2 regions of the Exiguobacterium sp. s157 genome follow, and region 1 is predicted to be linked to the other one. Evidence: a T-box and tRNA genes for the amino acid it is inferred to sense, from the RefSeq annotation. Region 1 holds a T-box; the other holds one or more tRNA genes.

Evidence for each region. A T-box is a leader RNA that pairs with one kind of tRNA and senses whether it is charged. The one in region 1 lies ahead of KNP67_RS01130 (valine--tRNA ligase), so its partner is inferred to be a tRNA-Val.
Region 2: it has a tRNA-Val gene. The T-box ahead of KNP67_RS01130 (valine--tRNA ligase) is inferred to sense a tRNA for this amino acid. The anticodon was not compared.

What each region holds. Positions count from the first base shown of each region.
Region 1 covers NZ_JACSLQ010000001.1:205,209-221,352, reverse strand. Annotated here, with positions in the region: gene KNP67_RS01170 (hypothetical protein) at 1-963, opposite strand, end outside; gene KNP67_RS01165 (bifunctional folylpolyglutamate synthase/dihydrofolate synthase) at 1,008-2,252, opposite strand; gene KNP67_RS01160 (protein adenylyltransferase SelO) at 2,361-3,797, shown strand; gene KNP67_RS01155 (hypothetical protein) at 3,885-4,061, shown strand; gene KNP67_RS01150 (hypothetical protein) at 4,058-4,258, shown strand; gene KNP67_RS01145 (hypothetical protein) at 4,459-4,806, opposite strand; gene KNP67_RS01140 (hypothetical protein) at 4,945-5,292, opposite strand; gene KNP67_RS01135 (hypothetical protein) at 5,311-6,087, opposite strand; gene KNP67_RS01130 (valine--tRNA ligase) at 6,182-8,833, opposite strand; T-box leader at 8,889-9,108, opposite strand; gene hemL (glutamate-1-semialdehyde 2,1-aminomutase) at 9,156-10,460, opposite strand; gene hemB (porphobilinogen synthase) at 10,457-11,437, opposite strand; gene KNP67_RS01115 (uroporphyrinogen-III synthase) at 11,434-12,099, opposite strand; gene hemC (hydroxymethylbilane synthase) at 12,092-13,009, opposite strand; gene hemA (glutamyl-tRNA reductase) at 13,070-14,413, opposite strand; gene KNP67_RS01100 (AI-2E family transporter) at 14,599-15,765, opposite strand; gene yihA (ribosome biogenesis GTP-binding protein YihA/YsxC) at 15,889-16,144, opposite strand, start outside.
Region 2 covers NZ_JACSLQ010000006.1:112,600-128,743, reverse strand. Annotated here, with positions in the region: gene KNP67_RS12220 (DMT family transporter) at 1-269, shown strand, start outside; gene KNP67_RS12215 (DMT family transporter) at 266-580, shown strand; gene KNP67_RS12210 (GNAT family N-acetyltransferase) at 648-1,205, shown strand; tRNA gene KNP67_RS12205 (tRNA-Val) at 1,293-1,365, shown strand; gene KNP67_RS12200 (DUF554 domain-containing protein) at 1,525-2,229, shown strand; gene KNP67_RS12195 (pyrroline-5-carboxylate reductase family protein) at 2,267-3,049, opposite strand; gene yidD (membrane protein insertion efficiency factor YidD) at 3,252-3,527, shown strand; gene KNP67_RS12185 (alanine/glycine:cation symporter family protein) at 3,657-5,015, shown strand; gene KNP67_RS12180 (potassium channel family protein) at 5,034-5,393, opposite strand; gene cypC (CYP152 family fatty-acid peroxygenase CypC) at 5,473-6,720, shown strand; gene KNP67_RS12170 (sugar nucleotide-binding protein) at 6,741-7,490, opposite strand; gene KNP67_RS12165 (GNAT family N-acetyltransferase) at 7,591-8,157, shown strand; gene KNP67_RS12160 (DUF368 domain-containing protein) at 8,243-9,052, shown strand; gene KNP67_RS12155 (methyltransferase family protein) at 9,100-9,654, opposite strand; gene KNP67_RS12150 (ABC transporter ATP-binding protein) at 9,762-10,610, opposite strand; gene KNP67_RS12145 (NAD(P)/FAD-dependent oxidoreductase) at 10,800-11,849, shown strand; gene KNP67_RS12140 (VOC family protein) at 11,859-12,272, opposite strand; gene KNP67_RS12135 (hypothetical protein) at 12,376-12,747, shown strand; gene KNP67_RS12130 (hypothetical protein) at 12,803-13,672, opposite strand; gene KNP67_RS12125 (hypothetical protein) at 14,002-14,229, shown strand; gene KNP67_RS12120 (hypothetical protein) at 14,421-15,335, opposite strand; gene KNP67_RS12115 (LCP family protein) at 15,538-16,144, shown strand, end outside.

The sequences.
Region 1 (16,144 bases):
TAAATCCGGTAGTTTTACGACAACCTTCATATCATTTGATTTAACTTTTTGACCGTTCGCGTATTCATAAACGGCTTTCACAGTCGCCTCACCGGCATCCAACGCTTTTAACGTAACGCTTTGATTCGTTGAATTCGTTTGATTTACGAAACTGGACTTATCAATTTCCCATGTGAGTTTCGCATTTGGTGGAATCGCCGCTTTCACAGTCGCTAAGTTAGCTTCTACCGTTTTTGAATTCCCCAAATAAATCGTCGTTTCACTTGGAACGTTGATTTTCAGTTCTTCTACCGTCACCGTCGTTTTTGTGAAGCCACTCCCAGCATCAGTGAACGAACGATTATGTTTTTGCGCACCGCTCCCATTCCCAGAATGGTCAGCTTCCAACGAATAGGCATACCGTCCGTTTTCGAACGTATAACTACCCGGTTTTTCTGCAATCAATTTGACGGTGATGAGGTCAGAGAATGCTGCATTCTTATAATCATTACAAGATTCAAGTCCGGAGTTTTTCTTTCCACAGAGTACATTGATTGTTCCCGTTAAGAGACGTGTTTTAGGATCAAAATTTAAATTGTGAGCTGTTGAAGGAGTTACGACTGCAGATAATCCTTCTGGAATTGTCTCTTCAATTGTCACAGCCCATTCTACATACTTGTAAGAATTGATGTTCGGACCGTTTGTAAAATCAAGAATGTTATTCAATGACAAGTCATATGTCAAATCAAAACTGTCTCCTATGAGCACAGCTTCTGGTGTAACTGTTCGAATTGTCTCATCTTTAATATCCGTTTGAAAAACAATGCCCTGTTTGTTTCCATTACCGTTACCATTATTGCCGTTATTGTTCCCATTTCCTCTTCCGTTCCCGTTATTCGCAAACGTTGATGTATACGCGAACAACAATAAGACCATCCCTATTACTATGAGGAACCCGTACTTGGATCTTAGCTGCCTCTTCATCGTTGTGCCTCCAGTCGGTTTGTCATCACACTTCTTCAGTTAATTCATACCCCTTTTTCTTCCTGTTCACAAGCGGTTTTTTTCAAACTTTGGAAATAGGTTCTGACTTCACTGATAAAGTAGAGCGACCCGGTCACGACGAGCGTCTCAGATTTCGGTGCTTCGAACCACGCAGCCAACCACTCCTGCCAGTCCGCGTAACGGGCCCCGTCGGCAATCAGACTGTCTTTCGTTCGAGTACGCGGGAAATCGAACGTCGTCTCATAGACGTCCGCCACCGTCTGGAGCGACGCGACCATCGCCTCGCGGTCCTTATCAGCGAGAATGGCCGCGAGGACAGTCACGTCACGCTCGAGTTTCAGTTGTTCGACGAGTGCGGCGACGCCTTCCGCGTTATGTGCCCCGTCGAGCACGATACGTGGCTGTCTCGAGATGAGCTCATAGCGTCCCGGATGTTGCGCTGACTCGAGTCCCGCTCGAATCGCTTCTTTCTTCCACCCAAGATGTCGCGCGACGGCGACAGCACACGCTCCGTTATACGCTTGATGGTGTCCGGTCAATCCGATTGTCACCGGAGGCATCCCATCATACGTGACGACCGTGTCGGCCCCATCCTCTACGGATGAGACGAGCGGCGTGACGTCGTGAATCGGCGCGTCCATCGTCTCACCTTGTTGTTCGAGCAACTCAATCAACCGCTTCTCCGTCAAGCTATGGAACATCGGCACACCCGACTTCATGATACCGAACTTCTCGAGGGCAATCTCTTCGAGCGTGTCGCCGAGAATCCCTTGATGATCATGTCCAATCGACGTCACGATGGTCGCGAGCGGCTTCTGTAACACGTTCGTCGAGTCGAGACGTCCTCCGAGCCCGACTTCCCAAATGACGAGGTCAGGCTGTTGCTCATGGAAATAGAGCCACGCCATGACCGTCAGCAGTTCGAACTCCGTCAACGTCTCTGGTGACGAGTTCGCACAGTCACGGACTCTATTGGCGATGCGGATGAGGTCCTCTTCTCGAATCGGTTCCCCGTTCAACATGATCCGTTCCTCGAACTGGATGATGTATGGCGAGATGAACGTCCCGACGTTCAAGCCCTGTTTCGTCGCCATGGCCCGCAAGAAAGCGACCGTCGACCCTTTCCCGTTCGTCCCCGCCACGTGAATCGACGGCAATTCCTTGATTTGTAGCGCGTTCAGCATCCACTCGATTCGTTTCAGGCCCGGCTTAATCCCGAACCGCAGCTGCCCGTTCAGCCATTTTAATACGTCTAGTCTCGTCTCCATCTTCCATCACTCCTGTTTTCACACTTCCCTCTCATCTTACCAAAATTCGCGAAGCGCTATGCAAGGAATCGGCTGTGCTATACTCGAGGCGAAGAAGGGGGAATCACCATGACAACTAATTGGAACTTCGAGGCGACCTACCTCGATCTCCGTGACATCTTTTACGACCGGGGACCGGTCCATCCGGTCGATAAGCCCGAGCTCGTCCTTTGGAACGAAGCGCTCGCCGAGACACTCGGACTCGACGCCGAAGCACGTCAAGACGTCGCACTCTTTGCCGGTAATCGCCAGACGGAGACGTCGTTCTCACAAGCGTATGCCGGCCACCAGTTCGGCCATTTCACAATGCTCGGTGACGGACGAGCACTCGTGCTCGGGGAACATGTCGCCCCGAACGGAAAGCGTGTCGATGTTCAATTGAAAGGCTCAGGTCCGACCGAGTATTCGCGTGGAGGCGATGGACGGGCCGCCGTTGGACCGATGGTGCGCGAGTTCCTCATCAGTGAGGCGATGCACGCCCTCGGCATCCCGACGAACCGGGCGCTCGCCGTCGTCACGACCGGTGAGCCGATCATGCGCCAAGGACCGAAGCATGGTGCCATCTTGACGCGCGTCGCGGCAAGCCATTTGCGCGTCGGTACGTTCCAATATGCCGCTGCGGCCGGATCGATTGATGACGTCATCGCTCTCGCCGACTATGCGATTCAGCGCCACGACCCTGATCTTGAAGGACAGCCGAATCGCTATGAACAGTTCCTCGGCCGCGTCATCACCCGCCAAGCGAAGCTCATCGCGGATTGGCAACTCGTCGGATTCATCCACGGCGTCATGAACACGGATAACACGTTCATCAGCGGTGAAGGTCTTGATTACGGACCATGTGCATTCATGGATACGTATCACCCGAACACCGTCTTCAGCTCCATCGACCGCGAGGGACGCTACGCCTATGCGAATCAGCCGTATATCGGGTCGTGGAACTTGGCCCGCCTCGCCGAGACGCTGTTGCCGCTCCTCGCTGACACGCAAGAAACCGCCGTCGATATCGCCAATAAACTGTTGAACGACTACACGGAAACGTATAAAGAAGCATACTTTACTGGCCTCGCCCATAAAATCGGGCTCTACGTCCGAAAAGATGGCGACGATGAACTGACAGACGAGTTGCTCCGACTCATGATGGAGTCTGAGGCTGACTTCACGAACACGTTCCGCGCGCTCACACTCGGCGACACAAATTCGCTTGCCTTTGCTAAGCAAGATGATGGCAAGGCGTGGCTGTCCGCTTGGCAAAAACGCCTCGGAGAGCAAGGTCTTCCTGATGAGGACGTCATCCGGCTCATGCGTCAGCATAACCCGGCCGTCATTCCTCGCAACCATCACGTCGAGGCCGCCCTCACAGCAGCCGAGCGCGGCGACTTCGGTCCGACGCAAGTACTGCTCGACGTATTGCGGAAGCCTTACGATTATGAAGCCGACTATGGACGCTATGTCTCACCAGGACCACCACGGACGTATCCGTATCAGACGTTTTGTGGCACGTGAACCATTCTGCTTCGGCAGGATGGTTTTTTTGGAACCTTTTTCATTTTCGAGCGTAAAGTGGATAACATCACTTTTAGGAGGTTCAACATGCTTCTACTCACTTCACTCATTGCGTTAGGGTTTGCCTGCTTGATGTCAATCGAGCTATTGCAAGGACCATTCATAGATGACTGGGCCTGGCTAATGCCTGCCTTTTTCTTTGCTGTTTCCTTTTCCACCTTGATGAGACATTTGAATAACCTTGAATGGAATGAATCGAAATGAAGATGACTATCTTGCTCATGGCAATCATCGTCTTATCCACGTCCTATCTCGTCTACAGTTTTTATCTGTCATTTACGGGTCAGCCGATTCAGCCGCAAGTAACTGGACTCGCAATCGGCGTCCTGCTCACGTCCTCGTATTTCGTGACAACCGGTCGTCTTCCGTTTTGGACAGAACCGGAGGAAGAAGACGTATGAAGGTTCTTTATTCCGTCTTGGTAGGATTCGGAAGCATCCTTTATGTCGTCTATGCCATGCACCTATTCCGCATTGGTTATCCTCAACCGCTCCTCTTGCATGTTTTGTTTGCCGCCACTGTATTTGGCATAATCTACATCGAACGCAAACGAAACCCCGAACATCGATGACGATGCTCGGGGTTGTTCTTTTCTATAGACTCATAGTCCGAAATGAATCATGTCCTTCTTGTCTACTTGGGCTTGTGTGATTTTGGAAATAAGTCGATTCAGTTGTTCCGACTCATGCGTGTACATCATCGCTTTGACGACTTGATAGAACAGCGCCAGTGACTCATATGGAATGAGCGTGATCCCGCATTCGTCTAATCCGAATCCAGGACGGTCATAGGAGTGGAAATACGTGCGCATCTCGTTCAGCTCCTCGATAAACTCATCCACCCACTCCCCATCCACCGAGACACAATCGAAGTGTTCAGGTGTATACGTATCATATGATGATTGACGATTTGTTGAATCCAATACACCGAATTCGTGCGTGTATGGCATGGCCATCCCTCCCTGTAAAAATATGTACACTTTAAATACCTTCATCGACTTAACCAAGTTTCGACCTACGTTCCTAACACGCATTCTCAATGAGAGTCTATGTAACGAATGGCAATGTATAATTATTTTCTTAGTCCGTTAAATCCCAAAATGAACCAAGTCTTTGCCTTCGCGTTCGGCTTGAATGATGAGACTCGCCAAATCGCTCAACTCTTCTGAACGATGGAATACACGTGACTGCGTGACGATGTCATAAAACATCGATAACGATTCGTTTGGGATGAGGGTAATTCCGTAATAATCCAGCCCGAGATCAGGACGATGATACGAATGAAAATAGGTCCGCATAATCGAGCACGCTTCCATAAGCTCTTGGATAAAATCATCATCAACCTCAGTGTAGCCATTATAATCTGGATTACGTGTAGGTGCTTTCAATGTTCGTTCCCATAAATCAAATTCGTGCACTGGCAAATTAGAACTCATCCTTTCGCCTGCTTCAATTTATTCTTTAATTGGAAAATCCACCGACCACGCCTCCGGTAGCGAGTCCGAAAGGTCGAGCAACACCTCTTCCGACACATTGCCCGTCACGACGATGAGCTTGCCCTGGTCTACGTAAAACAAGCCGTTCCCTTCCGGTTGATTCAAGCGATACCGCTCATTCGAAACGTCACGCCGTTCAATCAATTCTCCGTCAGCCACACTGAAAGCATCGGTCACTAAAATCGTGATGCATTGCGTCTCATCATACAACGTCCACATCTCCACCGGCCGCTCGAGCTGACTCATCTCGAAGTTGTCGACAAACAGCTCTTCTTCAGGCAAGTCCAACCCGTGTCGGACTTTTTCGGCCGCCTCGGGAATCGTAAAGTTTTGAATCCCGTGCAACCCCCACTCCTCGTCCCGTGAATAGTTGAATACGCCGAACGAATCGTCGCGGTTTGGTAACTTAATGGCAATGAGCCCGAGATCATCGATGACGGTTTCATAGATTACACCGTCTCTCGCTGGTCGCTCGGACGTACCATCTGTATATTGAAGTGTGTATTGGGCCGTGACCGCATCAACTAGTCGAACGGTCCCTTTTGGCACGTCCTCAATCATCGAGCCGAACACTTCTTTGTCCGTCGTTACGGGAATATCCTTGGAAGACGTCTCTTCTGCACTTTCATTAATTGTCACTCCTGATTCCGTCGGTTCGATCGGTTCAGCTCGTTCCGCCACACACCCACTCAGTCCCATAACTGCCAAACTTAACATCATTCCGATTCGTCTCATGTCACACCACCTTTATATCGTCTCCTCTCCTAAATTCCACCAAACGACAAAAAAACCTTCTTCGGAGAACAAGTCTCCAAAGAAGGTTGATTCATTATTTACGCAACTCTTCCAAACGGGCGCGGACTGCGTCACGTTTGTCGAGGTAGTCTTTCTCTTTCGCCTTCTCTTCGTCGATGACGTGAGCCGGTGCCTTGCCAGTGAAGCCTGGGTTGCCGAGTTTCTTCTGAACGCGCTCGACTTCCTTCTCGTACTTCGCCACTTCTTTTTCAAGACGGGCGATTTCTTCCTCAAAGTTGATGAGGTCAGCGAGTGGGATGAACAGTTCCGCACCCGTCATGATGGCTGACATCGACTTATCAGGAGCCGTCAAGCCACGTCCGATTTCGAGCTCGGTCGCGTTCGTGAACTTGCCGATTGTCGTTTCGTTCGCGCTCAAGTAATCTTGTGTCGCCTCATCCGACGTCGAGATGAAGAGCTGAATCGGTTTCGACATTGGGGCGTTCACTTCCGAACGGATGTTACGGACCGAACGGATGACGTTCATGACCGCTTCGAACGCTGGTACCGAGTCCGCGAAGTGGAGCTCGTCGCGGCGTGTCGGGTAGCTCGCACGGACAATCGAGTCGCCTTCGTGCGGCAAGTGCTGCCAGATTTCCTCTGTGAGGAACGGCATGAACGGATGCATGAGACGCATGATTGAGTCGAGCGTGTACGCGAGCACTGAACGCGTCGTCGCTTTCGCAGCCTCGTCCTCACCGTAGAGCGTGAGTTTCGCCATCTCGATGTACCAGTTACAGAACTCTTCCCAGATGAAGTTGTACAAGTAACGGCCGGCTTCGCCGAACTCATACTTGTCGACGAGACGTGTCACTTGGTCGATTGTGTCGTTCAAGCGAGTGAGAATCCACTTGTCAGCGAGCGTCTTCTCACCTGACAAATCGATCTCCTCATACTTCATGCCGTCCATGTTCATAAGGGCGAAACGGCTCGCGTTCCAAATCTTGTTCGCGAAGTTCCATGTCGATTCGATTTTCTCCCAATAGAAACGAAGGTCGTTCCCTGGTGTCGATCCCGTAAGGAGGAACCAGCGGAGCGAGTCCGCGCCGTATTGGTCGATGACTTCCATCGGGTCGACGCCGTTACCGAGCGACTTCGACATCTTGCGGCCTTCCGAGTCGCGGATGAGACCGTGGATGAGCACGTCGTTGAACGGCTGCTTCCCAGTGAACTCGAGCGATTGGAAAATCATGCGAGATACCCAGAAGAAGATGATGTCGTAACCCGTGACGAGCGCGCTCGTCGGGAAGTAACGTTTGAAGTCTGCCGAGTCCGTATCCGGCCAGCCCATCGTCGAGAACGGCCAAAGCGCTGACGAGAACCATGTGTCGAGCACGTCTTCATCTTGATGCCAGTTCTCACTGTCCGCCGGTGCTTCTTTACCTACATAAATCTCACCTGTCTCATTGTGGTACCAAGCCGGGATGCGGTGACCCCACCAGAGTTGGCGGCTGATACACCAATCACGGATGTTCTCCATCCAACGGAGGTATGTGCCTTCGAACCGCTCTGGGACGAAGTTGACTTTCGTATCGTCATGTCCTTGCGCTTCGAGCGCTGCTTTCGCGAGCGGCTCCATGTCGACGAACCACTGTTTCGAAAGATAAGGCTCGATGACTGCGCCTGAACGTTCCGAGTGACCGACCGAGTGCGTGTGTGGCTCAATCTTGACGAGCGTGCCGTCTGCTTCTAGGTCTTTGACGAGTTGCTTGCGGCATTCGAAACGGTCGAGCCCTTCGTACTTGCCAGCATTCTCGTTCATCTTGCCGCCTTCGTCCATGACGAGGATGCGCGGGAGCTCGTGGCGGTTCCCGATCTCGAAGTCGTTCGGGTCGTGCGCCGGTGTGATCTTGACGCAACCTGTACCGAACTCCATGTCGACGTAGTCGTCAGCGACGATCGGAATCTCGCGGTTCATGACCGGAAGCATGATCGTCTTGCCGACGAGGTGCGCGTAACGCTCATCTTTCGGGTTAACGGCAACGGCCGTATCGCCGAGCATCGTCTCCGGACGCGTCGTCGCGATCTCGATGTGGCCTGAGCCATCAGCGAGCGGGTATTTCATGTGATAGAACGCGCCTTCGACTTCTTGATAGATTACTTCGATATCCGAAACGGCCGTCTTTTGCGCCGGGTCCCAGTTGACGATATATTCGCCGCGGTAAATCAAGCCTTTCTCATAGAGGCGGACGAACACTTCCTGGACCGCTTTCGAGAGTCCTTCGTCGAGCGTGAAGCGCTCACGTGAGTAGTCGAGACCGAGGCCAAGTTTTGACCATTGGGCACGGATCGTATCGGCGTACTCGTCTTTCCATTCCCACGTCTTCTCGAGGAACTTCTCGCGTCCGAGGTCATAGCGCATAATGCCGTCCTCACGGAGCTTCTGTTCGACTTTCGCTTGTGTCGCGATCCCGGCGTGGTCCATCCCTGGGAGCCAGAGGACGTCATATCCTTGCATGCGCTTGAGGCGCGTCAATAAGTCTTGGAGCGTCGTGTCCCACGCGTGTCCGAGGTGAAGTTTCCCTGTTACGTTCGGTGGCGGGATGACAATCGTGTACGGCTGTTTTGAATCGTCCTCGTCTGCTTTGAATACGTCGTTCTCTAACCAGTAGTCATACCATTTCGCTTCCGTCGCACTTGGATCGTACTTCGTCGGCATGGTGATTTCGTTTGTCTCGTTGGCCATATGCCCAACCTCCTCTAATGATGTGGACAAAAAAACGGCTACTCTCGTCCTTAACGCTAAGGACGAAAGAAGCCGTATCTTCCGCGGTACCACCTTAGTTCGCCACATGTGGCGCCCTCAAAATCGAATAACGGTCGATGGACCGGACCTTCCTACTTCGTTCAAAAGGTCAGCTCCGAGGCGACTTCCGCACCATCCCTCGCGGCCTCACACCAAGCGGCCGCGTCTCTGAAAAAGGATGTTGATTGCGTACTATTCCTCATCGTAGCTTTTGTTCGTATCTGTTAAACAATTGTAGCGACAGAAGCTGTTTCCGTCAAGATTACAATGAAAACTCTTGTTGCAGCTCTTTGAACGTCGCGTCGACCGCTGTGAGCGTCAAGTCGATATCTTCGTCCGTGTGAACGGTCGAGAGGAACAATCCTTCGAACTGTGACGGTGGCAAGAACACGCCGCGCGCCGCCATCTTCTGATAGTAAGCGCGGAACAAGTCGAGGTTCGCCGTCTTCGCCTTCTCGAAGTTCGTCACTTTCTCATTCGTGAAGAAGAATCCGAACATCGAGCCGGCCCGGTTCGTGTCGTGCGGGATGTTATACTTCTCGGCCGCTTTCGTATAGCCTTCAGCGAGACGGTCCGCTTTGCGTTCGAACTCGGCGTAGTGCTCAGGCTTGAGTTGCGATAACGTCGTGTAGCCGGCGATCATCGCGAGCGGGTTCCCTGAGAGCGTCCCTGCCTGGTAAATCGGTCCTTGTGGCGCGATTTGTTCCATAATCTCGCGTTTCCCGCCATAGGCACCGACCGGAAGGCCGCCGCCGATGACTTTCCCGAGGCACGTCAAGTCCGGCGTCACGCCGAAGTAGCCTTGGGCACAGTTATAGCCGACCCGGAATCCGGTCATGACCTCGTCAAAGATGAGGAGCGAGCCGTATTGTTCCGTGATCTCGCGGAGTCCTTCGAGGAAGCCAGGTTGCGGTGGCACGAAGCCCATGTTACCGGCCGCCGGTTCGACGATGACACCAGCGATATCGTCGCCGAACTTCTCGAAGGCGATGCGGAGAGCATCCAAATCGTTATATGGCACCGTGAGCGTCTGGCTCGCCAAGTCTTTCGGTACGCCCGGCGAGTCCGGGAGACCGAGCGTCGCGACGCCCGAACCGGCCTTGATGAGGAGCGAGTCGCCATGACCGTGGTAGCAGCCTTCGAACTTCAAGATTTTCGTCTTGCCCGTGTAACCGCGTGCGAGGCGGAGTGCCGCCATCGTCGCTTCCGTACCCGAGTTGACCATGCGCACCATCTCGATCGATGGGACGCGCTCGATGACGAGCTCGGCCATTTTCGTTTCGAGCTCGGTCGGTGTCCCGAACGTCCAGCCTTTCTCAGCTTGCTCTTGAATCGCCTTCGTGACGACAGGGTCGCGGTGGCCGAGGATGAGTGGTCCCCATGAGAGGACGTAATCGATATATTCGTTGCCATCGATATCGTAGACGCGTGAGCCTTCACCGCGTTCAGCGAAGATTGGCGTCATGCCGACTGATTTATAGGCACGGACCGGGCTGTTCACCCCGCCCGGCATGAGCGGACGTGCTTGTTCGAACGCCGCTTCTGAGCGTGTTTGTTTGTAGGTCATGCGTAGTCTCCTTCCAAATAGCGACAGACGTCTTTTGCGAAATATGTGACGATGAGGTCCGCACCGGCCCGTTTGAAGCCGACCATCGTCTCCATGACGATGCGTTGCTCATCGACCCAGTCGTTCAAAGCAGCCGCTTTGACCATGGCGTACTCTCCGCTCACGTTATACGCCACGATCGGCATATCGAGCGAGTCGCGCATGTCACGGATGATGTCCATGAACGCGAGCGCCGGTTTGACGATCATGAAATCGGCGCCTTGCTCGACGTCCGATTGTGATTCGCGGAACGCTTCACGGCGGTTGGCCGGGTCCATCTGATAGCCTTTGCGGTCGCCTTCACCAGGTGCCGATTGCGCTGCGTCACGGAACGGTCCGTAGTACGCCGATGCGTACTTGACGCCGTAACTCATGATCGGGATATGGTTGAAACCGTTTTGGTCGAGTCCTTCACGGATCGCGGCGACGAAGCCGTCCATCATCGAGCTCGGCGCGATGATGTCAGCGCCTGCTTGCGCTTGCGTGATGGCCGTCTGGACGTGAAGTGGTAGCGACGCGTCGTTATCGACGTCACCGTTCTTCACGATGCCACAGTGGCCTGTCGACGTATATTCGCACAGGCATGTGTCGGCGATGACCGTGAGCTGTGGTGCCCACGCTTTCACTTTACGGATCGCTTCTTGGACGATGCCGTGGTCATGATACGCTTCCGTACCTTCCGGGTCTTTATGTTCAGGTACGCCGAACAAGAGCACCGATTGAATACCGAGGTCGACGATCTCGTTGATCTCGTCCTCGAGACGGTCGAGCGAGAAGTTGAAGACGCCCGGCATCGAGCTGACTTCGCGTTTAATGTCTGTCCCTTCGATGATGAAGAGCGGGTAAATCAAATCTTCTTTCCGAACATGATTTTCACGTACGAGTGCACGCATTGACTTCGATGAACGAAGACGACGATGACGGTCAAACTGGTTCATGAAAAATCCTCCCCTATACACTGTATTAATGCATCCATAGTATAACACTCAGGCACTCGGACCGGTAACGTCGACACTTCCCGGACGGCGCGCTCGGTCACTTCACCGATGGCGTACCACGTCCCGTGGAAATGGTCGAGATATGGCGTGAGCGCCCGGACGGCGGACGGGCTGAGCACGAGGAGCGCTTCGATTCCTTCGAGCGCCTCGACTTCCGTCTCTGTCAGTTCACGGCCAATCGTCTCATAGACGACCCAGTCGTGGACGTTTTCGAGTTGCGTCATGTGCGCCGTGTTCGCCAAGTCGCCCCGGGCGAACAAGACGACCTCGTCTGACTTTACGACAGTTGCAAGGTCATGGAACAACGCCTCGCCCGTAAACGTCTCCGGCATGAGCGCGACGGTGAATCCAACGGCCTCGAGTGCTTGTTTCGTTTTCTCGCCGACGGCCGCGACTTTGACGTCACGTGGGACGTCACAAAGCGCCGGTACCGCTGTCTGGCTCGTCACGACGAGCCAATCGAATCGGCTGATCGGCATCTGGTTGTGCGTCAATCTCGTCTCGATGAGCGGGACGTGATGAACGGAAAGACCGCTCGCGGTGAGCCGGGCTCGCTGCGAAGCGGTCAGTCGTTTTGTCCCTGTGTACCAGACGTCACGCATTGACCGAGGCGAGAATTTCGCGCCCGCCGCGTCCGAGCAGGTCGTCTGCTACGTCTTTCCCGAGTGCGACCGCGTCTGACGACGTCTTCGTCACGCGGAGCACTTCTTTGCCGTCGACCGAGGCGATGAGGCCTGTGAGTGTCACGTCGTCGCCATCAACCGTCGCATAACCGCCGACCGGTACGTGGCAGCTGCCTTCAATCGCCTTGAGGAACGTCCGCTCGGCCGTCGCAGCTTTCGCCGTCACGTCGTCATGGAGCAATTGTAGAATTGCCGTCACTTCAGCGTCGTCCTTCCGGCTTTCGATGGCAAGTACACCTTGTCCGACGGCTGGGACCATCATGTCGGCGTCAAGCGCTTCGAAGTCGACGCGGTCCGTCCAACCCATGCGCTCGAGCCCGGCTTTAGCGAGCAAGATGGCGTTGAAGTTTTCTGTCTCGAGTTTTTTGAGGCGCGTGTCGATGTTCCCGCGAATCCATTGAATGTCGAAGTCCGGGCGAGCGGCGAGCATTTGGGCACCGCGGCGCAGTGAGCTCGTCCCGATGACGGCACCTTCCGGGAGCGTCTCGAGCGTATAGCCGTTCTCGCAGATGAGCACATCACGGGCGTCGACGCGTTTCGGCATGCAGCTGATATAGAGCTCTTCCGGCAACTCGGCCGGGACGTCTTTCATGCTGTGGACCGCGAAATCGATGTCCCCGGCGAGCATCTGTTGCTGAATCTCTTTGACGAACAACCCTTTGCCGCCGACTTTCGAGAGTTGCACGTCGACGATTTGGTCCCCTTTCGTCACGATCTCTTTGATTTCGAACTCGTTTTGAGCCCCGGCTTTCTTCAATTGATCGATGACCCATTTCGTCTGTGTCATCGCAAGTTGTGAGCGGCGTGAGCCGACGATAATTTTACGCATGATCGGTTATCCCCTTCATAGAAAAAGGCGACGAGATCCGCCGCCTTTTTTTGTTTTGTATTAGCGCATCAAGGCGCGAAGTGGTGCTTTCGCTGACATCGCTTCGGCTTCTTCCGTTTCCGGTTCGGCGTCAGGGACGTCGACATCTAGACCGAACGTCTCCACGAACTGATTGATGCGTGTGTTCGCATCTGGTTGCGCAGCGGCGTCTTTGATGTAATCAATCGGTTCACGAAGCATCTGGTTGATGATTGACTTCATATGCTTGCCGATGACTTTTTTATCGCGGTCCGACAGATGATCGAGCTTGCGCTCGAGGCTTTCCATCGTCTCTTCTTGAATGTTGAGCGCACGGGCGCGCAATTCATTCATGATCGGCACGACACCAAGCGTGATGAGCCACGTTTGGAACTCTTGAATCGCCTCATCGATTTTGATTTCAATCTTTTCGGCTTCGATGAGACGGGCCGCCAAGTTTTTATTGACGATGCCGTTCAAGTCATCCACATCGAACAAGTGGACGCCCGGAAGCGCCCGGACCGCTGGATCGATATCTCGCGGCACGGCAATGTCGATTAACAACAGTGGACGTTCCCGGCGGAGCAGTTGTGCTGCGGCGACGTCATCATAGGCGATGACGGCTTCTTTCGCACCGGTCGAGCTAATTAAAATATCAGCGTCAAGCAAGCCGCAAGCAATCTCACGGATCGAGTGGGCCCGGCCTTTGAACTTGTCAGCGACCGCTTTCGCTTTGCTCTCGGTCCGGTTAAAGACGGCAATCTGTTTCGCACCGGCCTCGAACAAGTTGAGCGTCGTCAACTCGCCTGTCTCACCCGCACCGACGACGACGACTTGTTTATCATCGAGCGACGAATACATTTCCTGGGCGAGCGTGACTGCTGCCGCGCTGACCGATACCGACATTTCCCCAATTTGCGTGTCAGTATGGGCACGTTTGGCGAGCGTCACGGCTTCTTTGAACAGTTTGTTGAACACCGTTCCCGTCGTCCCGTTCTCTTGGGCGCGGAAGAAGCTCGATTTCACTTGTCCTAAAATCTGTGTTTCCCCAATGATCATCGAATCGAGTCCAGACGTGACGCGGAACAAGTGGCGAATCGCCTCTTCTCCTTCACGAATCGATAAATAAGGGGTGAATTGGTCCATCTCTAAATCAAACCAGTTCGCTAAAAACCGTTTTGTATAATAACGACCCGTATGGAGCTGGTCTGTGACGACATATAGCTCTGTTCGGTTACAAGTCGACAAAATAACCGATTCAAATATGCTTTTCTCTTCGCGAAGTGCAATCATCGCATCCACGATTTCTTGCTCCCCAAACGAGAACTGCTCCCGAATCGCGACAGGGGCTGTCTTGTTATTTAGTCCAACGACGACAATATGCATGTACCTCTTCCCCTCATCCAAAATCCACCGACGGTTGTCTCTTCTTTTTCACATCTCTACCGTACATTATAACAATTTTTATTTAGGAACTATAATCTTCTGTTCGATTTTTGTGAAATAATTTAAGAACTTTTTGTGACAAAAAAAAGTAGAAACGGACATAGAGACCATTTCTACTTGATTCCTCATTTTAAAGAGGATGGATCGGTGATGATTGTACTCTCTTGGGTCTTTTCTTCTTCCTCCGCTTCGAGGTAATGTTTCCGTTCCCTCAGCTTGTAAATGCGGACGATATTTTGAACGACGACTTTCGCCACCGCGTAGAACGGAACCGCGATGAGCATCCCGATAATCCCGGCCAAGTTCCCGGCGACGAGCAAGACGATGATGATCGTCAGCGGGTGCACCTTGAGTGACTTGCCTTGGATGAGCGGCGAGATGACGTTCGATTCGATCTGTTGGACGATGATGATGACGACGATGACCCAAAGCACTTTAATCGGATCTTGGATGAAAGCGACGACAACGGCCGGTGCCGCACCGAGGAACGGTCCGACGTACGGGATGATGTTCGTCACCATCATGAAGAGCGCGAGTAGGATGGCATAGTCGAGTCCGATAATCCATAATCCGATGAGCGACGTGATTCCGACGAAGAACGCCACGATCAACTGGGCATGGACGTAGTTTTTAACCGTCGTATGCATGTCATGCAAAATGTTGCGTGTCTCACGCTCATAGCTCGACGGCAACAACTTCACGATTGAGTCCGGAAGACGTTTCCCGTCAAGTAACATATACAAAAGCATGAATGGAATGACGACGATTGTGATGACGGCCGACGTGATGAAGCCGACAAGACGACCGAACGATGACGCGACATTCCCGAAGACGTCTCCGAGATACGTCGTGACGTTGTTCGTGAAGTCGGTGAACATGTCATCGTTCTCATTGACGAATCGTGACAAGAACTCGTTTTCCATGAGCGAGTCCCGAACGGCGAAGATTTGCACCTGCAACTCTTTCGCGATGCTCGGCAAGGCGTTCACGAGTGACGTCACTTGCTCGACGAGAAGCGGTCCGAGCACGCTGAAGACGATTGTGATGATGAGCAGGAGTGACGTCAAGGTAATGGCGACGGATACGCCGCGTTTCCCGGAACGTCTCTCCAAGTAGTCGACGATGCCGACGAGAAAATAAAAGAATAGTCCAGCAATGATGAGCGGTACCGTGACGAGCGCCAAGATTACCTTCACCGGTTCGAACACGAATGAGATCTGTGTCCCGACCCAGATGACCAAGAAAATCGTCAACGTCCAAAATAATGCGCGGTACCATTTGTTTCCAAACATAATATGCATCCTTCCACCTCGTTCAATATTCTCTTGTCCTAACAATATGTAGACAATTATACGATAAATACCCGCTCCGGTAACCATGAAAACAAAAAAGACGAGGGAATCCCCTCGCCTCGTTCAGTCGTCTTCGCGTGTCAACAAATCGTAAATCGCTTTCCACGCCTCGTCTTTCCCTTCGGCTGTCTCAGCCGAGAAGGCGACGAACCGGTCAGTCGATTCAAACTGAAGCTTGCGTTTGACGGCCGACTCATGTTTTTGACGTTGCGCCTTCTTGATTTTATCGAGTTTCGTCGCCACGACGATGACCGGAATCTCGTAATGCTTCAAGAAGTTGTACATCGTCACGTCGTCACTTGACGGCTCATGACGGATA
Region 2 (16,144 bases), on a different contig from region 1:
AACTGTCGAACGGCTTCACGGTGCTCGGTCCGAGCACCGTGACCGTTCTCTTATTAGTTGTGAGCTTTGGGTTGTTGGCGATGTCGTTCCGGACGTTACCGGCCGGGACCGGTTATGCAGTGTTCACCGGCATCGGGGCCGTCGGAACGGTCATCGTCGGTGCAGTCTTGTTCGATGAGGCGCTGACCGGCATGAAGCTCGTCTTTATCGCGACGCTCCTCATCGGTGTGATTGGACTGAAACAAGTGACAGGAGGAGAATCGGCATGAGTTGGGTATTTTTGATTGGCGCGGGTCTTGCCGAGATGATGGCGGTCTTTTGGATGGGAAAATCGAAAGGCTATCAGATTGTTAAATGGTCGATCTTGTCCGTCGGAACGTTTGCCTTAAGTTTTTATTTGTTGTCGCGCTCGCTCGAGACGCTCCCGCTCGGGCTGGCATATTCGATTTGGGTCGGGATTGGGGCGGCCGGCGGCGTCGTGCTCGGCATGCTGTATTTGAACGAATCGCGGGACCGGTGGCGTATCTTCTTCTTATTGCTTATTATCGGGAGTGTCATCGGATTAAAAGTTGTCGCGTGATCAGGATTAGCTTCGAATAAAAACGGGAATTAAATAGTTCAGACTGTGAACGAAAGGGGCGGGGACGATGAGTCATATCAAACTGCAATCCGAGCGTCTACGACTCGAACCTTACACGATTGCTGATTTTTATTTCGTGAAATCGCTACTCCAAGATCCGCGCGTGATGCGTTTCATTAGCCCGGATGGAAAGCCATATACGGATGAACAGACGATCGAATGGTTCGAGCGCCAGTTGGCCCGCTATCAGACGGGTCGTCAAACCGGGTTGCTCAAATTGATGTCGCATGAAAATGACGAGCCAATCGGTCATGCCGGCACGTTGCTCCATGAACTCGACGGCACGATTGAACTTGAAGTCGGATATTGGTTGGCGCCGAAGCATTGGCATATGGGCTACGGACGCGAGGCAGCGGCTCGTCTCATGCGTCATGCGTTCGAAGAAGGTGAGAAAGAGATCATTTCCTTGATTCATCCGGATAACGTCCCATCGCAACGGGTCGCGAAAGCGAACGGACTGCATTGGGATCGGGATACCGAATATCAAGGCATGCTCGTCTCGGTATATGCCGGTGATTTAGAACGGTTGTGCCGCCATATGAAACGGGAAGAAATGACGCGTTAAAAAAAAGTAAAAAAAGTTTTAAAAAACAGTTGCCAAGGCATTAGTTTCTTGATATATTAATAGTGTCCTTAAGAGAGGACACGACCTGATTCTGTAGCTCAGCTGGGAGAGCGCTACCTTGACAGGGTAGAGGTCGCTGGTTCGAGCCCAGTCAGAATCACTTGGGTGCCAAACCCGATGCGAAACCCATAGGAACGTGGGTTTCCGCGACGCCACTTCTTGCGAGAAGTGGCTTTTTTTTTGTTTTTCTTTCAATTGACAGCCTACATAAACAGTTGGTATATTCCTCTCAATACATACAGAAACGGGGAATTATACGATGGTCTTAACCGGAACAATCGTCAACGCGGCGTTGATCGTGATTGGCACATTACTTGGACTCTTGTTTCACCGCATCCCCGAACGAATGAAAGAGACGGTCACCGCAGCCATCGGTCTCGCCGTCGTCTTGCTTGGCGTTCAAATGGGGATGAAAAGTGAGAACTTTTTAATCGTCATCGGCAGTCTCGTCATCGGGGCTGCACTCGGCGAATGGTGGAAGCTCGATGAGAAGTTGAACGAGGTCGGCTATCAATTGGAACGCCGCCTCGGGGGCAAGAGTAAGTCAAGTATCGCCGAAGGCTTCATCACGGCGACGCTCATCTTCGTCATTGGTGCGATGGCTGTCATCGGCGCGCTCGACAGCGGATTGCGCGGGGATCATGACGTCCTCTATACGAAAGGATTGATTGACGGTTTCACGGCACTCGTCCTCAGCTCGACGCTCGGCATCGGGGTCATGTTCTCGGCCGTCCCGGTACTCTTATACCAAGGAGCAATCGCCTTGCTCGCCATTCAAATCATGAAGTTCATCCCGGAGTCGCTCATGGATGACTTTATTTTAGAGATGACGGCGACCGGTGGTGTCATGATTGTCGCGATTGGGTTGAACTTGGTCGGCATCACGCGGATTCGTGTCGCGAACTTATTGCCGGGAATCTTGATGGTCGCGGTCATCGTCTCGATTTTACATATCGTCCAATAAAAAAATCCGAGAGACGCGATGCGTTTCTCGGATTTTTTCAATTCTTCGGTTGTTCGACTTCTTCTCTCGCACTTTCGCGAAGGGCAGAAGCCATGACGTCTGCTAAATCGCGCGAGCGGAGCACACCGACACCGCGGTCGGTCGGACCGTCTGGCGCGGCCACGTCCGCAATCAAGTCGTTCGTCGGCCGTGTCTCGTGAAGCAACAGTTCAGCCGATCCTTTCATCGCCTGGGCGACGATTTGGCGCGCCGTCGCTTCATCGAAACCGGCATCGGTCAAGACGGGCGTCATCGAACCGACGATTTCATAAAAGAAAGCGGGGCTGCATCCGGCGGCAGCCATGAAGGCGGACATCTTCTTCGCATCCGTCACGGCCGTCCGTCCGACGCGTTCAAACAGCGCCGTCGCGGTCTCACGGACCGTATCATCGGTCTCTGGGCCGAACCAGAGTCCGGTCATCCCGCTCCGATAAGCGACTGGGGTATTCGGCATCGCGCAGACGGCAGGGAGACCTGACGCCTCTTCAATCTCGCTCGGTTCGATATGAGCTGCTACGGAGACGAGGAGCGGTGTGCTCCACGTTTTAGATTGCACGTAAGGAATGACCCCGTCCGGTTGCATCGCGAGGACGACGATGTCATACGCGTTGACATCTTCCTCGTCGACGATTTGCACGCCGAGCTCGGCCTGTAACGCTGTCAAACGGGTCCGGTCACTCCGGTTCGTCATCGTGATTTGTTCAGGCGACACACCAGAGGCAAGCCATCCGCGTACGAGTGACTCACTCATCGATCCTGCACCTACCATTAAAATATTCATTCTCGTCACCTCTTCATATAGATTCGGTCGTATATATACATGTTGCTTATCATAACAAATGACGCAACAAATAGCGCCCATCGTGCTCAAATTGTAAAACAAAGGAAAAAAAGATGAGCGGTTTGTCATTTGATTGTCGCATGCGCCATAGATGACAAGCTGGCCCGGGCAAGCTATTATGGCAGTAATCAAACTGGAGGCGATGAGAGTGAAACGAGTGTTAGTGCGGGGGATTCAAGGGTATCAACGGTTCATCTCGCCGTTGAAACCGCCGACTTGCCGTTTTTATCCGACGTGTTCGCACTATGGAATCGAGGCGATTGAAAAGCATGGTGCCCTTAAAGGTGGGTATTTGACGACTCGCCGCTTAATGCGGTGCCAACCGTTCCATTCGGGCGGACTCGACTACGTGCCGGATGAATTTGATTGGCGCGCCCCTTTACAACGTGAAAAACCCCCTTCTCAGCGAGACGTCTAATCGGCGGCTCGCTGTTTTAGATACAGCTTAAAAATCAAATCGTTGTTTTATTACAATACTTTTGACAATCTTCTAAGTATTCTGAAAAAATAGAGGTGTACGATTACATAAGGGGAAGGGGAATTCAATATGAGTCAATCGTTCAGTGAACTCATCGGTACGATTTCGAACTTTGTGTGGGGACCACCGTTATTGATTTTGCTTGTGGGGACAGGCATCTACTTGACGGTACGGCTCGGGGGACTTCAAGTCACGAAGTTGCCGTACGCATTGAAGCTCGCGTTTTCTAAAAATCAAGACAAAACATCGAAAGGGGATATCAGTCACTTCCAAGCGCTCATGACGGCGCTCGCAGCAACCGTCGGTACGGGGAATATCGTCGGGGTTGCGACCGCGGTCGTGCTCGGTGGACCGGGGGCGATCGTCTGGATGTGGGTATCCGGATTTTTCGGTATGGCGACGAAATACGCCGAAGCCGTGCTCGCCGTTAAATATCGGGTGACCGATGAACGCGGACAAATGGCCGGGGGGCCGATGTATTACTTAGAACGTGGCTTGAAGCAACGTTGGCTCGCCGTCGCATTCGCAGGATTCGCCTCGCTCGCGGCATTTGGGATTGGGAACGGGGTGCAGACGAACTCGGTCGCGATGGCGCTCAAGACGACCTTTGACGTGCCGTTGTATGTCTCTGGTATCTTGATTATGATTTTCACAGGCGCGGTCATCTTGGGCGGTGTCAAATCAATCGGTCGCGTCGTCAGTTACTTCGTACCAGTCATGATCGTCTTTTATCTCGGCAGCGGATTGTTGATTATGGTGATGAACTACACGCTCATTCCGGATGCCATCGCCCTCATCTTCAGCAGCACGTTCAGTGCCGAAGCAATCGGTGGCGGAGCCATCGGGGCCGCCATTCGTTACGGTGTGGCGCGCGGCGTCTTCTCGAACGAGGCAGGTCTCGGTTCGGCGCCGATTGCCGCAGCGGCTGCTAAAACGGATATGCCGGGACGTCAGGCGCTCGTCTCGATGACGCAAGTGTTTCTCGATACGCTCATCGTCTGTTCTGTCACGGGAATCACGCTCGTCATGGGCGGTCAAATCGGTTCGGGCCTCGAGGGGGTCGAATTGACGACGGCGACGTTCGAGCAATTCCTTGGACCGGCCGGCGGTTATATCGTGACGATTGGACTGGTCATGTTCGCCTACTCGACGGTGCTCGGGTGGTCATACTACGGGGAACGGTCGATTCATTACTTGTTCGGTCAAAAATCGATTCTTCCTTATCGGATTGCGTTCGTTCTCGTGGCCGGTCTCGGTGCGATGACGACGAACCTCAACTTGGTTTGGGCGCTCTCGGACGTGTTCAACGGTTTGATGGCCATCCCGAACTTGATTGGCTTACTGTTCTTGTCGGGTGTCGTCATTGCTGAAACGAAGCGATTCAATCAACAGCTCGAACTCGAAAATCGAAATCGAAAAGCTTCTTAAACCAATACGCCACCATCCTTACGGGGACGGTGGCGTATTGCGTTTGCGAACCTCTTCGAGCCGTGCTTGTTGAAGATGGTCGAACACTTTCGTGATGAAACCGACCATGATGCCGACACCCGTGATGACATAGCCGATCGTGAACACTTTGCCGATATCGGTCGTCGGGACAAAATCCCCATAGCCGATTGTCGTGAGTGTGACGATACTGAAATACAGGGCATCGAGCCAACGCATGTCTTCGAAGCGTGAGTAGAACAGTGTCCCGGAGAGGATGGTCAGGAAGGCGAGACTGAACAAGACTTGAAACTCCGCATCCTTCAAGCCACGCCAAATCCCGCGGAACATGCGCCGGAACGTCAAGATGAAAGATAGCATTTCATTTCCTCCTTTCCCTATAGGTTTGTTCGCTAGCAACAGGGGAACATCCTTTATAGCAAAACTGGAGAGGATGATCATGATGACACGACTGATTCCAAAAGAAGAAGGGCTCGATCATAGCCTGGCGTTCCTACGGGAAGGATACTTATACGTCCCGAACCGTCGGAAGAGCTTTCAATCCACTCTGTTTGAAACACGCTTGCTCGGCGAACGCGTCATCTGTCTCGGAGGCGGCGAGGCGGCAGCCTTGTTTTATGACGCGGACAAGTTCGTGCGCAAAGATGCGGCACCGAAACGGTTGCTGAAAACACTATTCGGTGAGGATGGTGTGCAGACGTTAGACGGCTCGGCCCATACACATCGCAAACAGATGTTCATGGCGCTCATGTTCCCACAAAATATCAAGCGGTTAACGAAGCTGGTCAGCCGGGAGTGGGAACGGGCGCTCGACGCGGCAGCTGACGAGACGGTGCTCTATGACACGGCGCAAGAAGTTCTCATGCGGGCCGTCTGTGAATGGGCCGGGGTCCCGCTCCATGAAAGCGAAGTAGCGCGTCGGACGGACGAGATGAAATTGTTATTTGAATCTGGGACTGCCCTCGGACCAAAACATGTTCGGGGGCGAGCGGCCCGCTCCTCGGCCGAGGCGTGGGTGCGTGGCATGGTCGAAGAAGTGCGGACGAACCGGCTTCTCCCAAACGAACAAACGGCGTTATACGAATTTTCTTGGCATCGGGATGAAGCGGGTCATCTGCTTCCGGCCGACGTCGTTGCTGTCGAAGTAATCAATATATTGCGCCCGACCGTGGCTGTCTCGATTTATGTGTTGTTCACTGTATTGGCGCTCCACCAATTTCCGGAAGCGCGGGACCGATTGGCGCGTGGTGAGACCGAACCGACATGGTTCGTCCAAGAAGTGAGACGCTTTTATCCATTTTTCCCCGTGACCGCTGCGAGGGTCAAGCAAGATTTCGAGTGGAACGGATTTACGTTCGAAGAAGGGACGCTCGTCTTGCTCGATTTATATGGGACGAATCATGACCCTTCCTTGTGGACGGAACCGGATACATTCAACCCCGATCGGTTCAAAGACTGGACGGAAAGTCCGTTCACGTTCATTCCGCAAGGCGGCGGGGATGTCGATTTCGGACACCGCTGTGCGGGGGAGCACGTGACGATTGCAATCATGCGCGAGACGATCGACGTGTTCCTAACACGTTACCGTTACGAGGTGCCTCCGCAAGACCTCAGTTATAGCTTTGTCGACTTTCCGAGTTTACCGAAGAGCCGTTTCGTGCTGAATCAAATTCGAAAGAACAAATAAATGAGTCGCCCGCGGGCGACTCATTTCGTGTGTAACGCTAGCCGTTTTGTAATCGGTTGAATCGTGATATTCGTATCGACCATTCGATTATCACGTTTCGGTTCATCAGTCTGTTCGATTTGCCACGACGTATCATGTGACTCTTTGAGCGCCATCGCGATGTCATACAGAGAGTGACTCGAATTGCCGTTCAATTGGTACAGCCCGGGCCCTCGCTTCGTCAAAATCTCGAACAAGGCATCGGCCGTGTCTTCCAAAAACGAGCAAGACGGGTACCAGTGAGCGCTCGCGACGATGACGCCATGTCGTTTCATCTCGTTCTCGAAATAATCCATCATGTTATTCGAACCGGCACGATGCCCGATTTGCCAACCGAGCCGTACGATTTGGGCACCAGGATTGGTCCGGGCAATCGTCTCTTCGCAGGCCCGCTTATAGGCCCCGTATTCATCGGTCGCGTCAGGAGGCATGTCCGGTGTGATTGGCCCTGTCACGTTGTCAGAGAACACCGAGACGGTGCTCGTGAAGAGAAATGGAATCTTATATTCTCCGCATAGCCGAGCTAGCGTGTCGGCCCATTCGACGGCACCCATCCCGATATGAAGAAAGTAGTTCGGACGCACCGATTCGATGAAACGTCGCATCTCGGCCTCATCTGTGGTCGATACTTTCGTTCGGTCCCAGGCCACGGGCTCGATGCCATGCCGCGTTAACGTCTCGGCGACGACAGGGGCGACGGTCCCGTTCATACCTGTTAAAATTGCTTTCATCATGCATTCCTCCCTTTTGTTTCTATCATCCCACACTTCATGAACTGACAAACCCTTTGTGGACAGCTTTATGCTAGACTGTTGAGTGGAGGCGATAATGATGAATATTCGAAAAGCGACACCGGACGATCAGTTGCAGATTGCACCGCTCGTCTATACGGCGATTCATGAAATCGCCTATTCATTGACCGGCACATCCGATCAAGAGCACATGCTCGTTCGACTCGCGATGTGGATTGGTCAGCCTGGCAACCGCTTGAGCTACGAGAACATATGGGTGGCCGAATCCGATGCGACGATTGCAGGCATCCTGATTGCGTATCATGGCGAGCAGGCGGCAATGCTCGATGAACCGATTAAAGCTTGGCTCCGGACAAACGGTCAGTCTGACGAGTTGGATGTCGAAACGGAAGGCGACGTCCTGTATATCGACTCGGTCGCCGTCGACGCGACGTTCGGCGGACGCGGGATTGGGACGGGCTTGATTCAACAGGCGATTGCTCATGCGCGTGCCATGAACATTCCTCGCGTCACGCTCAACGTCGATCAGACGAACCCGGCAGCAGGTCGATTGTATGAACGTCTCGGCTTTATGAAAGAGAAAGAGATTGAGATATCCGGGGGACGGTTCGATTATATGACGTTTACGGTAAGCGAGAACGCCTGAACACGTCACGAAACCGATGCAAACCGATCTGGACTCGGCTATACTATATGCTTGATCACATTGAGAGAGAAAAAGGAGATTGTGTATGGAGTGGAAGAATATGTTGCGCGGCATCGCGATGGGAACGAGTGATTTGATTCCTGGCGTCAGCGGCGGGACGATTGCAGTCATTTTAGGAATTTATGACCGTTTGATTGAAGCCATCAGCGGTATCTTCAGTCGGCATTGGAAACAGCACTTGTTGTTCTTGATTCCGCTCGGGATTGGAATGGCAGGGGCGATTTTAGGACTCAGCCGCGTGATTGAGTTCCTCTTGCTCGAATATTATGAACCGACCCAGTTCTTTTTCATCGGATTGATTCTCGGGATTATCCCGATGCTCTTCTTTGAATTTCGAACGAGAGCCATTATGCGACCGGTGCATATCGTCGCGATGGTCATCGGAGCGATTCTTGTGGCCAGCATGGCAATCATCAAACCAGCAGATACGGCCATCATCACGGAACTCTCGACAGGGACGACGATTCTCTTGTTCTTCTCAGGATGGCTCGGCAGTATGGCGATGTTGTTGCCGGGAATCAGTGGCTCATTCGTATTGCTTTTGATCGGGGTGTATCCGACCGTCATCAGCGCGTTGTCGAACTTGAACCTGCTCATTATCGGCATCGTCGGTCTTGGAGTGGCCGTCGGTTTTATCGTCAGCAGTAAAGTGATTCGCTATTTGCTCGGTCATTTTCCGGGCATGACGTTTTCGGTCATCATCGGGTTGGTCATCGGCTCGCTTGCGGTCGTATTCCCAGGTCTGCCGGACACGACAATCATGTGGATACTCAGTGTCCTCTCGTTCTTCGCTGGATTCATCATCGTCCGTCTACTTGGACGTTTCTCCGTTTAACCAAACATGCACGCCCGTCAATGAAGACGAGCGTGCATGTTTTTTGCTTAATAAATGAACGGGATCAAGCGTTTACGTGACTTGGCCCACGTCTGATACGTCACACCGAAGTGAGATGTCAACATTTTCTCCTCGATATGGATGCGCCATAAGAGAGCGAGACTCATCAAACATGTACCGACGAGAGCAATCGTCCAAGGCGCGAAAAAGAGTGAAAATCCGAACGTGATAAATAAGAGCCCCGTGTAGAGGGGGTGGCGTAAATAACGATACGGTCCCGAACTGACGAGCTCATCCGCGGGCCGGACGACGACGTGGCGGGTGAACTGATGGCGCAATTGTCGGATGCCCCAATAGCGAAGTGAGACACCGGCGATGAACCCGCTCAGGCCGAGCAGGCGTTGCAGTGTGGCCTGACGTGTATCGGTCCAAACAGAAAGTCCGATCGAGATAGCGAATACGGTAACCATCATCAATGAGACGATATAAAAACTAGCGTGCTCACTGGCACCATCGGTCGGTTCGGACCGGTTTCGGTATCGCCAAATTTCATATAGCCAAGCGACCGAGGTGAGAACAAATAATCCATCGAGCCAATCCATAACGTGCCTCCTTTTTCAATACCTTCGATGTATTACCCGTGTCTTCCTCCTCACTAACGTGCAGGAATCGAAAAAACGTCTCGCGATGTGCGGGACGTCAAGAAAGCCTAACGGGCATTGGCAAGCAAAGTTGCGGCGGCCTGCTGGGCAGGGGGCGCTTCTTTTAGCTCATCTTTAATCAAATGGTAAGTGAGACACATCGGTTTTTCGGTCCGGGGGTCACGCCCGATGATGGCATCGATATGGAACACTTGTCTGAGCACGAGCGGACAAATGACTTCCTCAGCCGAACCGGTCGCGAGCACCTCGCCGTCTTTCATCGCAACGATATGATCGGCAAAGCGAGCGGCCTGGTTCAAATCGTGGAGCACCATGACGATGGTCCGCCCTTGCTCTCGATTGAGCGTTTCGAGCAGTTCGAGCACTTCGAGCTGATGGGCCAAATCAAGGTAAGTCGTCGGTTCATCCAAGAAGATTAAATCGGTCTCTTGGGCGAGTGCCATCGCAATCCACACGCGTTGACGTTGTCCCCCAGACAGGGCGTCGACGCTGCGGTCTTTATAAGCGAGCGTCCCGGTCACATCGAGTGCCCAATCGATGACTTCATGGTCATGTTTCGAGAGGCGTCCAAATCCGGACTGATAAGGGAATCGACCGTAGGAGACGAGTTCGCCGACGGTCAAGCCGCCGGCACCTTCCGGCGTTTGCGGCAAGATGGCCATTTTACGGGCAATCTCTTTCGTATTACATTTCGCGATGTCGGCCCCGTCTAAATGCACAGCGCCAGCAGATGGAGAAAGAATCCGTGTCATCGCTTTTAAGAGCGTCGATTTTCCACAACCGTTCGGTCCGATAATCGTCGTGATTTTATGGTCGGGAATCGACAAGCTCAATTGTTTTACAATCGTCTTGTCCCCATATCCGACCTCGATATCCGTCGTATGTATCCGTGACATGATGGATTCCCCTTTCCGTAAATGACGCCCGTGATAATGATTCTCAATATCGAGTTTACTATAGCAAGTGCGACACATCGTGTCAATGTTTGTTTGATGTCAAAATAGATTGTCGAGCGGTCTAATTCGCGGTATAGTGAATGAGAATGAGAATCAATGGCGCAGGAGTTTTGAGGAAGGGTGAGGACGATGAGCGAACAGGACCTATATGATGTAACGATTATTGGAGGCGGACCGGCCGGGCTATATGCGACGTTTTACAGCGGATTGCGGGGGATGAAAACGAAATTGATTGAGTTTCAACCGCATCTCGGCGGGAAAATCCATGTCTATCCAGAGAAGATGATTTGGGACGTCGGGGGTGTCACGCCGACGACCGGGGCTCGACTCATCGAACAACTGGTAGAACAAGGCTTGACGTTCGACCCGACCGTCGTGCTCGGAGAAAAGGTCGAATCGATGACGAAAGATCACGATGGCCATTTCGTATTGGATACGACGCACGGGCAACATCGATCGAAAACGGTCATTGTCGCGACAGGAAGTGGTATCCTGCAACCGCAGAAAATTGATATTAGCGGAGCGGAGCGCTTCGAGGTCTCCAACTTACACTATACGGTCAAATCGCTCATGGCGTTCAAAGGGAAGACGGTGTTGATTTCGGGTGGCGGCAACAGTGCGATCGATTGGGCCAACGAGCTTGAACCGATTGCCGAGCGTGTCATTTTGACGTATCGAAAAGAGGCGCTTAAAGGACATGAGTCGCAAGTCGATAAGCTCCTCTGTGGACGTGTCGACTGTCGATTGCATACGCAAATCGAGGATTTGATTTCCCGGGACGGGACGACGATTCATGCCGTCGCTCTCGTCGATTGCGGAACAGGCGCCCGCGAGGTTGTGGAAGTGGACGAGGTCGTCATCAATCATGGGTATGAGCAGGATACAGCGCTTCTCGGGGAATGTGAGCTTCAAGTCGAGATGGTGAACGATTTTTACGTGAAAGGCAATGCGAGCAGTGAGTCGTCGGTGCCAGGTCTATACGCAGCGGGCGACATTTTGACGCATGAAGGGAAAGTCCATCTGATTGCGGGTGCTTTCCAAGATGCGGCCAACGCTGTCAACCGAGCGAAAACGTTCATCGATCCGGACGCGACGAAAACCGCAATGGTATCATCCCATAACGAACGATTGAAAACGAAGAACCGGGATATCATCGAACAGGCATTACAAAAGCAGTGAGGGGAGCCCTCACTGCTTTATTGTTGGATAATCACATAGTTCGACGATGACGCCTCCGGAATGACGGGGGTCCATATAGATGAGGCGCCGGCCTTTGGCCGTCGTCCGCAACGTGTCCTCTAAAAAAGTTACACCGTCACGTTTAAGTGACTCGATTGACTCGTCCAAATCCTCGACGCGATAGGCGATATGGTGAACACCTTTACCACGCGCTTTCATGAAGCGAGCGATTGGGCTGGTCGGACTCGTCGGCAATAACAGTTCAATTACGTCGTCACCCACGTGGATGACGGCAATCTCCGTCTCGACGCCGATGGCTGTGTTCGTATAACGGTCGACCAACTTTCCTTGTAGAACGGTCGTGTAAAATGTGATCGCCTCGTCTAAGTCACGGACGGCGATTCCGGTATGGTCAATGTGCATGGTTGTTCCCTCCTCTCGCTCTAGTTTGACGAAACTTGAACAAATTGTCACTTCACAACGTTTTGTCGGAATCCGATATACTAAAAGAGGGAGGGACGGCGAAATGAACGGTAAGATCACTCTTGGATTGGTCAGCGCGTTCGCGCTGGTGTCATTTGTGTTTGGACTCTCACTTGCGACGTTTGTCGACTATCGGATCAATGAAGAGCAAGTCGTTCTGGAACGCTTGACGACCCATAAAAAAATTGGCCCATCTGAACTTCTATCCACAGAAGTGGACTTTCACTTGAACGGTTCGAACTACGCCCTGCGGTTTACAGACGAGCCCCACATCACGTACTGGTTCAGTGTGACGGATCGTGAAATTCAGTTCGACCGGATTGAATCGTTGGACCGACGTGATACGGGTCTTCGGACCGATCTCTTTGAAAAGATGCCACCGCTCGCGATGGATTCGACAAACGCTGCCGAATAAAAACACGAAACGAACGAGTCTGATTGACGGACCGCGGACGTTTCGTGTTTTTTTATTAATCGGTTCGCGCTGGGGTCAAGTACTTCAATAATGTATAAGTGGATGATGGCGTTGGACGGGCACCTTGCTCGTATAAAGCGTGTAGGACGTGTGTCTGCATCGAAGTGGCAGTGACACTCATCAATTCTGTCTTTTTAAATTTATCATAGTATGATTGCTGAAAAAATGAGATGCCTTCCTGAGTAAATTCTTTTTGGCCAACGATATGCAACTCGTGGAGGTACAATTGACCTTGCTTAATCTCGCCATACATCGTACCGACCACGGTGCCTTTCCATTTTAACGAATAAAAGATTGTTTGCCTTCGATGGAGCATATCAAGTGCCCGAGTCGTAAGAGGCACGGCTCCAGGCAAGAGCCAGAAATATTGATTTCGTTTTCGTAACCAATCTCCATGCGTCTCCGGATACTCTATACAAAATTGCCATTGGTCAAAAGTTGTTTTTGTGTACGGAACGAAAGGGAACTCAAACGACGTCGCCTCGAGGTGGGGAAGAAATCCAATGTCCTTGAAACCATTCAACAAATTGCCTGGTGCGTCAGTTGGGAGAGTTACCGAAACCGTTGTGTTGTGACGAACCTCTAATCGAAGTTGGAACAGGACCTGATCGATTAAACCGCTTAACATCATGCGATTTTTGCAAGTGGTGTCGCTCAAGCGAATCAAATGCGAGGTTTTGAAATCCTTGCAGTCAACTGTGACAGCGGCGACTGGCTTGTTACGAAACCATCCAGTATAGTGGTAGCAGTCGGCAGGCAGACAGAAAAGATGTGGAAGTTGACCTGCTGGATAGAGAGAGTGGAGCATGGACCGTTCATGGGGCTTGAGTTGTCGGCTTTCTTTGACGATAAAGGTGTGCTTCATGAAAGCAACCTACTTTCTACATTTATTGGAACACCCTTAAATTGTAAGCGTTACCACTTTAAAATGCTCGTATTAAAATGATGAACATTATTTGGTTAAAATAGGGATGAATTTAAGGCATTTTCCTGAGAGTCCCGTTTAAAAAGAACAGGAGAATGGCTTCAGAAATAGGTTTGTATCAAACTGAATCGAAAAAAACAAAACCAGATCTTTTTAAACGGAAATGGGTGTGAGAATTATTTAACTGGGGGGGAACGAAGAAAACCGTGTCATGACTTTGAAATCGACATGCTATAATTGATGTAAAGAAACGAACCGAGGAGACGACTATGCGATATTTGACAGGCTTGTGGTTGATAGTAGTGCTGTTGGCGGGGACGCCGCTCGTGGCTCAAGCGGATACAGAAGAACCGATTGTGGTCCACGAGAATGTCATCGTCGACGAGGCGGTAGAACTATATGAGGGGTTTCGCTCCCCGAATGAGATGGTCTTTATTTTTGTGCTGATCGTGTTACTGTCCGTCATCGGTCTTGGAATCATTAATGCCATCGAATAACGTGAAAACGTTCACAAAAATGCAATATCTAAAACGGAAGCGGTTTCAAATCTGATTTATACTAAACGTGTAGGAAGGAAGTTCTGCACCAACTTCCCCTCCTTTTCAGATGAACACCCCTCGTTCATATCATGTATTGGAGTCAACCGACGATGTCGATTGACTCCCTTTTTTTCGTATGCAGCATGAGGTTACAACTGGATGCGCTTTTCTTTGGCGAGACGACGCAATCGTTTCGTTTCATTCGTATGTCCATGACTTTCAAGCATATTGACATACACTTTGAACGGTTCAGAACGATGCGAGAAGAACGGGATATATTCGGCGAACAATTTTTGTTCGGCCTCAGATAACAAGCCGCGTTCGACGAGCAATTCTAGCTCGAGCATTTTTAAAGCTTGATAATCGGCGAGCGCATTATCGTCTGTCTGGGCTTTCGCTAACGTACGGTCGCACAACGTGGTGAGGCGTTCGTGGAGCAAGTTCCATTCAGCTATACTATACGATTGCTCGAGGAGGGTCGAGAGCAAATCGACCCGGGTGGAATCGACATCTTTTGGGACGTGGAGCGCGGTATACAAAGACCGATCGATCCAAACGGCAGGGGCGGGGGCGTCGAGTTGATAATATTGAATCAGTTGGGATAACATCGTGGTTTGAGACAATTTTAATAGTCGAAACGGGTCACTTGTCGTGAATAGAGGTTCTTCTCCCGCTGAAGACGACAGCAACAAAAACATTTCTTCATACATCGTCCGAGCCTCGGGCTCATCGTCAGCGTAATGGACGAGGTCGCGAATAATCTTTTTAGCGTGAATGTACCAGTTTTTTTGATCCCGTTCGCTCATCACTTGATTGGGTACTAAATATAAATGGTCATATGCCAATTCGACAAAGCGCTCAGCGAGGATGATGGTCTGTGAGAGCGAATGACGTTCGTCTGACGACTTTTGTTCTTTATAGCGCGTGAACTGGCTGACCATAAAGTCGATGTCTTTCTCTTCAATCACGGTTTTTGGGATGTTGCGATACATCTCGACAATTACATCGCGAAGCGTGGCTTCACCGTATTGTTCCAGCAACATCCGTAACTTCCCGATACGCATTAGCTCTCCCTCCTTTCGAGAGGACGTCGAACAATCTATCCATCCACAGATGGGCAGACACCAATTATTATTCCTTTCCCGGTTTCGATTCAAAACAACCCTTCCGTCTCATGCTTAAGACGGATTTTTGCGCTAAACGTTGTCAGAATAGCGTTTGTCGATGATAATGTAGAAAAATCTAACCATACTAGAGGTACAGCATATGAATGACGATCAACACTTATCACGTGTCGAACGACGGAAACGGGAGCTTGAACGCGAACGATTAACCGAACAAGCCCGGCTAGACGAACAAGCTCGACTAGATGAAGAGACTCGACACGAGACGCCCCAGCACCAAGGGCAAGTAGAAGACAAGTTTAACAATGATTCGAATCGACCGACAGATACAGGGCAGGGCGAGCATCCGTTTTTAAATCGTTCGGAGGAAACGCCGTCGGAACGCAAGAAGAAATCGCTCAACGTCAAAAAACCGAAACTAAGTCTTCCCTTCGGTAAGAAGCGTAAGTCGAAGCCGCGCCGAGATGAACGACGTGAGCCTAGACAGAAAACACGAGAGCCGGAACGGACGCACGCCAAACGGGAGACGGCCGCTCCGAAGGAAAAACCACGCCGTCGCAAATGGAAAGGGAAATTGCTTCTCGTCCTGTTGCTCTTGATGATTGGGGCCGGCTATATGGCGACACGTCCGGTCACGTTTTTAGTCATGGGCAGCGATGCCCGGGTCGGAGAATCGTTATCAGGATCACGGACCGACTCGTTACAGCTGATGGAATTCGTGCCACGTTCCCGCACTGTCCAAAACGTCT